DNA from 3 places in the Butyricicoccus sp. AF18-9LB genome. Region 1 is predicted to be linked to each of the others. Evidence: predicted binding sites of a transcription regulator. Region 1 holds the regulator's gene; each other region holds the start of a gene.
The links. The regulator LexA, encoded in region 1, represses DNA repair genes until DNA is damaged. The targets are predictions, from matches to a motif close to CNAACANNTGTTNG.

Region 1 (2,204 bases):
TTCAGTTCGTTTGCCTGTTCCTTCTTTTCGGCAATGGCGAGTGCGCCCTCGATCACCATGGACCGGTACAGCGCACCGTTGATTTTCTGATCTGCCATTTAATTTAATCTCTCCCTAAAAGTAACCGCGCAGTTGCGCGTAATAAGATTTCGGTTTGCTTGCAAACCGTAACCGCATAGCAGGATTTCCTTAGGGCAATCCGAGCCATTGGTCCCGTCCGCAGACGTCCGCGGTTGTACCGCGGTATTCAAACAGCGGCGTTATGCCGCAACAAAACCCGCGACATGAGCGTGGGTTTTGTTACTCCGACTCAGCGCCCTTGGGGCGCGTCGTTCGGGTATCGGAAGTCAGTTTCTACGGAACTGATTTCCGTATATAGGGGACTTGCGAAGTCCCCTATAGGTGTCAGTCCGCCTTAATACTCTCTACATAGATATCGACGTTCTTCACGTCCACACCGGTCAGACGCTCAACATTGTAGCGTACCTCGCCGATGATAGAGCGGCAGACGGTGGCAATATTCACACCGTGCTCGACTGCAATGTGCAGGTCGATGTTGACACCGCCGTCCACAGCCTCGGTGACCTTTACGCCGCGCGACTGGTTTTCCAGTCCGAGCAGGTGCGCCAGTCCGTCCGACATGGAGCGGATGGTCATGCCTTTGACACCGAAGCAGGAGGATGCTGCGTAACCGGCAATGCCGGCCAGCACCTCGTTGGTAATGTCGATATATCCGAGATCGGTCTTGATGGTCATATAAAAACCTCCCTGCGAGTTAGGGGTGCAGAATGCGGGTCCCCTTGCAATAATCAATACTTTTGCTGTTTATATGATATAACAAAATCATGTAAAATACAAGCAATGCGGTGATGAAACTGCGTTACTTTTTCAACACGGCGGCAGAAAACCGGATAAATTGAAGAATAGTGTCGATTAACGCGGAAAATTCGTGCAGGTTAATACAAACAAATGTTTGCTTATTGCAGCGGATTGCGGTATAATAAGGATAAAATTACGAACGTATGTTCCGACGGAAACAGCAAGGAGTGCCGAAAATGAAGAAGATTTCCGCCAAACAACAGCAGATACTGGATTATATAAGCAGTTATTCCCTTGAACACGGCTATCCGCCTTCGGTGCGCGAGATTGGTGCAGAGATGGGACTGCGGTCGCCGTCCACCGTGCATGCGCACCTGAAAAAGCTGCAGGAGGCCGGTTATCTGGAGCCGAATGAGCATAAATCGCGTGCGCTGACGCCGGTCAGCGGCCCTTCCATGGTGCCGCGCGTGCCGATTCTGGGCCGCGTCACCGCCGGTATGCCGATCCTCGCGGTGGAGGAGTATATCGGCTATGTGCCGTTCGAGCCGGCAGCGGGCGGCGGCGAGTATTACGCGCTGCGCATTCGCGGCGATTCGATGATCGGCGTGGGCATTATGGATGATGATCTGGTCATTATCCGGCAGGATGTGCAGGCGCGCAACGGCGACATCGTAATCGCGCTGCTCGAGGATGAGGCCACCTGCAAGACGCTCAACATCACGCCGGACGGTGTATGGCTCATGCCGGAGAATCCGGCGTATCCGCCGATCAACGGCACCGGGTGCCAGATTTTAGGCGTGGTGAAGGCGGTTTACCGCGAGTATTAAGAGCAGCCTTTTTCAGCATCGGCTGAGCGAGGAGTGCGCTGACGCCGCGCGGGCGCACAAGAGGGTAGACAACCTACGGTTTTCCACCCTCTTGTGAATCACCCCTTTCCCCTTGGAGGGTCTGGCGCAGATTGCCGACATGTGACCGCTCCGAAAAAAGGGAACGGCAGAGGAGTTTTTCTACCGTAGGGGAGCACAGTGTGCTCCCATGTCGAGACATATTCGCAGTGTCGGATACTGTTCTGCTACACAGGCGGTTTACTCTGCGCAGGGCGCGACATACCCGTGTCGCGCAACTCTTTAACGCGTTATACCGCGTGGCACCTGCGAATTAGGCGATTGGTACAATTTATCTTCGTAGGTGCTGTCTATCATAACGCGCTCACGAATTGCGCGGCACTGTTATGCCGCGCTTGCGTGGATTTAACCGTATGTGTAGCAGTCGGGTATCTGACCCTGCGAACAGGTTTCGAAAGACACGGAAGAAAAAATCCTCTGTCGTACTCTTATTTTCGAAGCTGTCGCCGGTCTCTGGTCTGCGTCAGGCTATCAAATAAG
Region 2 (2,204 bases), 180 kb from region 1:
CAGCTGGGCGGTATCCTTCCGGCTGACGCAGTAACGCAAAAATGAGGACATATCCGGCAGATATGTCCTCATTTTTTATCCGTTTTATCCTTTTTCTTTACCGAATGCGCGAACACAACTGATTTATCACCGAATTTCTGCCGCAGCGCGTCAACCGTCTGGTCGAGCTTATGCTGACGGTCGCGCTTCTGGATATCCTCGGCGGCGTCAAACAGCGAAAGCTGCTCGCACGACTGATTTTCCGGCAGCAGATTGGCTGCCGTGACCGACAGCAGGCGCACCGGCTTGTCCATCGGCCAGTGCCCGAGCAGCAGCTGCATGGACAGGTCGATGAGCGCACGCGTGGAATTGGTCGGCCGCTCAAGCGTTACCTGCCGTGAGCGGTTGTGAAATTCCGGGTCGCGGATGCCGAGCTGCACGGTCTGGCACACCATGCCGCGCTTTCGCAAACGTCTGCCGACATTGTCGCACAGCGCCGTGATGCCCATGCGGCATTCGTCCGCGCCGAGCAGATTGTGCGCGAACGTCATGCTGTTGCCGACCGATTTGACCTCTCGTTCCGCGTAAAACGAGCGCACAGGCTCATCGTCCTCGCCTCTGGCGTAACGCAGCAGAAGATCGCCGTTTTTGCCCAGAATGCTGTGGATAAACGCCGGATCGCAGGCGGCAAGTTCGCCGATCGTGCGCACGCCCAGTCGGTTCAGCCGGTCGCTGGCGCGTTTGCCGACATACAGGAGTGTGCTCGCGGGCAAGGCCCATACGCGCTGCTTGAAATTTTCGCGCGAAAAGACCGTCGTGCCATCCGGCTTTTTGTAATCGCTGCCGAGCTTGGCGAACGCGCGGTTGAACGATACGCCGACCGAAATGGTCAGCCCGACCTCCTCGCGCATGCGGCGGCGCAGCTCGTCCGCGATATGCTCGCCGGAGCCGAACAGGTGTATCGAGCCGGTGACATCAAGGAAGGATTCGTCAATGCCGAACGGATCGACAAGATCGGTGTACTGCAGGTACAGCTCGTTGCATTTGCGCGAAAACTTCACATATTCGCTCCGATGCGGTGCTACCAGCCGTAAATCCGGGCATTTTCGTTTCGCCTGCCAGATGGTCTCGGCGGTCTGTACGCCGAAGGCTTTGGCCTTCTCGTTCTTGGCGAGAATGATGCCGTGACGGCTCTCCGGATCACCGCAGACGGCGGTCGGTCCGTCGGCAAGCGACGGGTCGAGCAGCGTTTCCACACTCGCGAAAAACGAGTTGCAGTCGCAGTGCAGAATGGTTCGGTCCATCGGTCATCATCTCCTCCCGAACGAATGTTTGCATCGTATAACTGCATTATATCCGAAAAAAATGTGCTTGACAAGTGGGAGAATGAGGTGCATACTGTATTTGCAAGCAAGGGTGCCGTGATGAGCGGCTGAGAGGGCGAGAGCCTAACCTTTTGAACCTGTTGGTTAGCACCATCGTAGGGAAGCTGTCGCATACACTTGAAATTTTAATGCTCCGGTTTTACCGCATGGTGAGACCGGAGCATTTTTTCTTGCGGAAAAGAGGATATTTGCATGAAAGTAAACGGTAAAGAACGTGCCGTTCCCGCAGAGGGCACGGTTCTGGCACTGCTGAAGGAGTTGGGTCACGACCCGCAGCGTGTGGCTGTCGAGAAGAACGGCACCATCATTCCGCGTGCGCAGTTCGCGGAAGAGCAGCTGACCGATGCCGACCATCTGGAAGTCGTATGCTTTGTGGGCGGCGGCTGATACCGCTTCGCGCCAAACTGCAGTTTGGTGCAAGAGGGGACATGTTGCGTAAAACGCGGATATGTCCCAAAGAAATTTGCGCGCTGCGAGCGGTACACAAATTTCTTACTGGTGTGAAAACCGAGATATATGCTCCCGGTTTTCATGGAAATTGCAATGCAATTTCCGATTAAATGCACGCTGCGCGTGATTACAGGAGAATTCCCATGATTTTAACCAAAGAACAACTGCATGACGCACTGGTGGAACGCCACGGCGCGGATATTCAGGCTAAGCTGGACAAGGCGTGTGTCGGCATTGCGGGTCTGGGCGGGCTTGGCTCCAACCTTGCGATTTTTCTGGCGCGGCTGGGTGTCGGTCATCTCATCCTCGTGGATTTCGATGTGGTGGACATCACCAACCTCAACCGACAGCATTACACGATGAAAGATCTCGGCATTCCGAAAACGCTCG
Region 3 (2,204 bases), on a different contig from region 1:
GCTGACGATATGCACTTGTCCGGTCTTTTCCATATCGCGCACCGCCTCTACGCAGCCGGAAACGCTGTGATTCGCCATATAGATACCGCGGATGGACGGCGTGCGTTCGAGCGCGTCGCGCACCTTCTGGTAGCTGAGCGTATAGTCATTGTAGGTTTCAATGATCTGGATATGCCTGCCGGCAAAGCCGCGCTCATACAATCGCTCGCAAAAGCCCTGAAGCCGCATCCGATGGGCATTGAATTCCGGATTGCCGATCGCAATGAGCAGGCTGTCCTCCGGACGCAGATATTTCGCCATCAGCTCGCCGGCAACACGACCGCTGCGGATCAGGTCCTGCCCGATGAAGCACAGCCGGTCGCAGCCGGTCAGGTCGGTGTTCATTGTGACAAAGACGATCCCTTTTTCGCGCAGCTCGTTGATCTTCTGCACGATCGCGGCATGATCCTTCGCACAAACCGCAATGCCGTTCACGCCTTGTCCTGCCAGTACCTCCAGCCGTTCGACCGCCTCCTCCGGCAGCTCGGTTTCGCATTTCTGCACCAGAAATTCCACATTGAAATCGCGCAGAAAGTCCTGTGCGTCCCGCACGCCGCGCAGCAGCTCCTGACGCAGATAGCCGCTTTCGCTGGTCAGCAGCACACCCAGACGGCAAGGCGGCAGTTCAGCCGCCGACCGGCTCAGTCCGAGTGCGTCCGCCTGTTCGGCGCGCGGCGGTGCGTATCCCAGTTCGCGCATGGTGCGCAGCACACGCTCGGCAATTTCCGGCTTGACGTGCGGACGCCCGTTGAGAACGCGGTCCACTGTGCCGCGCGACACACCTGCCCGTTCTGCTATCGTGTTGATCGTTATTCGTTTTGCCATGCTGCAACCGTCCTTTGCTTCTGATAACAGTATCATATCATAGTTTTTCAATTTGTGCCATAGGCACACGAAAAAAACAATACACATTTTTGAAACCCGCAGAAAGCACTAAGATATATCGTAGAACAGCGTCATTTATTTGCTGAATTACAAAAATATCTGCGAATATTGTGACTATATCACAAAATTTCGAACAATCTTTTTTGTATCGGTGGAAATCTGAGTGTGCGCGCTTACAAAACGGAACAAAGTTTGCACAATCCGTATTTTGCAATAAATACAGCATTTTACATGTCATTGACAGTGCAAAAGTATCGTGCTATAAATAAATTGTGCTTAAGGCACAAACTAAAACAAAAGCACAAAACGAGGAGAGCGTGAAAGATGTTCAATAACGTAAAACTCGGCATTGCGCCGATTGGCTGGACGAATGACGATATGCCGCAGCTCGGCGGCGAGCTGACCTTCGAGCAGATGGTTTCCGAAGCAGCGCTTGCCGGCTTTCAGGGCACCGAGGTAGGCGGCAAGTTCCCGACCGACCCGGCAGTGCTCAACAAGGCACTCGACCTGCGCGGCATCAAGATCGCGTCCCAGTGGTTCTCCAGTTTCCTGTGCTCCACGCCGTACGAGGAGAACGAAAAGGCATTCATCAAGCAGCTGGATTTCCTCGAGGCAGTCGGCGCAAGCCGCGTGAACGTCTGCGAACTGACCCGCTGCCTGTTCGCAGAGGAGTGCTCGATGTTCGGCGACAACAAGCCGGTTGCCACCGATGAAGAGTGGGAGAAGCTGTGCGACGGTCTGAACAAGCTGGGCAAGATCGCTGCTGACCGCGGCTTCAAGCTGTGCTTTCATCACCATATGGCGACCGTCGTGCAGACCTTCGAGGAAACCAAGCTCCTGATGGACAACACCGACCCGCGTTACGTTTACCTCTGCTTTGATACCGGTCACTTCACCTTCTCCAAGGAGGACGCCGTAAAGGCGGCCAAGGAGTTCGGCCCGCGTATCGGCTACGTTCACCTCAAGGACATCCGTCCTGACATGATGGAAAAGGCATATGCCGAAGGCTTTAAGTTCCGCAAGGCGGTTCTGGAAGGCTGCTTCACCATTCCGGGTGACGGCTGCGTAGACTATCCGGGCGTATTCAAGGCGCTGCATGACGCGCATTACGAGGGCTGGTTCATCGTTGAAGCCGAGCAGGACCCGGCAAAGGCAAATCCGCTCGAATACGCAAAAATGGCGCGCGAGTATATCCGAAAAACCACCGGAATCTGATATGATTCACTCATTTCTCTCTTTTTTCTTCTGTTCGGGTGCCGCGGTGCTCCAACACTGCGGCT

Region 2: a site for LexA is predicted at 1,301-1,314, ahead of dinB (DNA polymerase IV). Genes of this name have one in related genera too.
Region 3: a site for LexA is predicted at 1,055-1,068, ahead of iolE (myo-inosose-2 dehydratase). Genes of this name have one in related genera too.

Annotation. Positions count from the first base shown of each region.
Region 1 is NZ_JAQCWA010000002.1:8,478-10,681, forward strand. It holds gene PGY33_RS01975 (DAK2 domain-containing protein) at 1-98, opposite strand, end outside; gene PGY33_RS01980 (Asp23/Gls24 family envelope stress response protein) at 406-756, opposite strand; gene lexA (transcriptional repressor LexA) at 1,056-1,646, shown strand.
Region 2 is NZ_JAQCWA010000002.1:188,554-190,757, forward strand. It holds gene PGY33_RS02810 (hypothetical protein) at 1-34, shown strand, start outside; gene dinB (DNA polymerase IV) at 69-1,283, opposite strand; TPP riboswitch at 1,382-1,484, shown strand; gene thiS (sulfur carrier protein ThiS) at 1,557-1,751, shown strand; gene thiF (sulfur carrier protein ThiS adenylyltransferase ThiF) at 1,958-2,204, shown strand, end outside.
Region 3 is NZ_JAQCWA010000036.1:8,118-10,321, reverse strand. It holds gene PGY33_RS13355 (LacI family DNA-binding transcriptional regulator) at 1-864, opposite strand, end outside; gene iolE (myo-inosose-2 dehydratase) at 1,249-2,139, shown strand.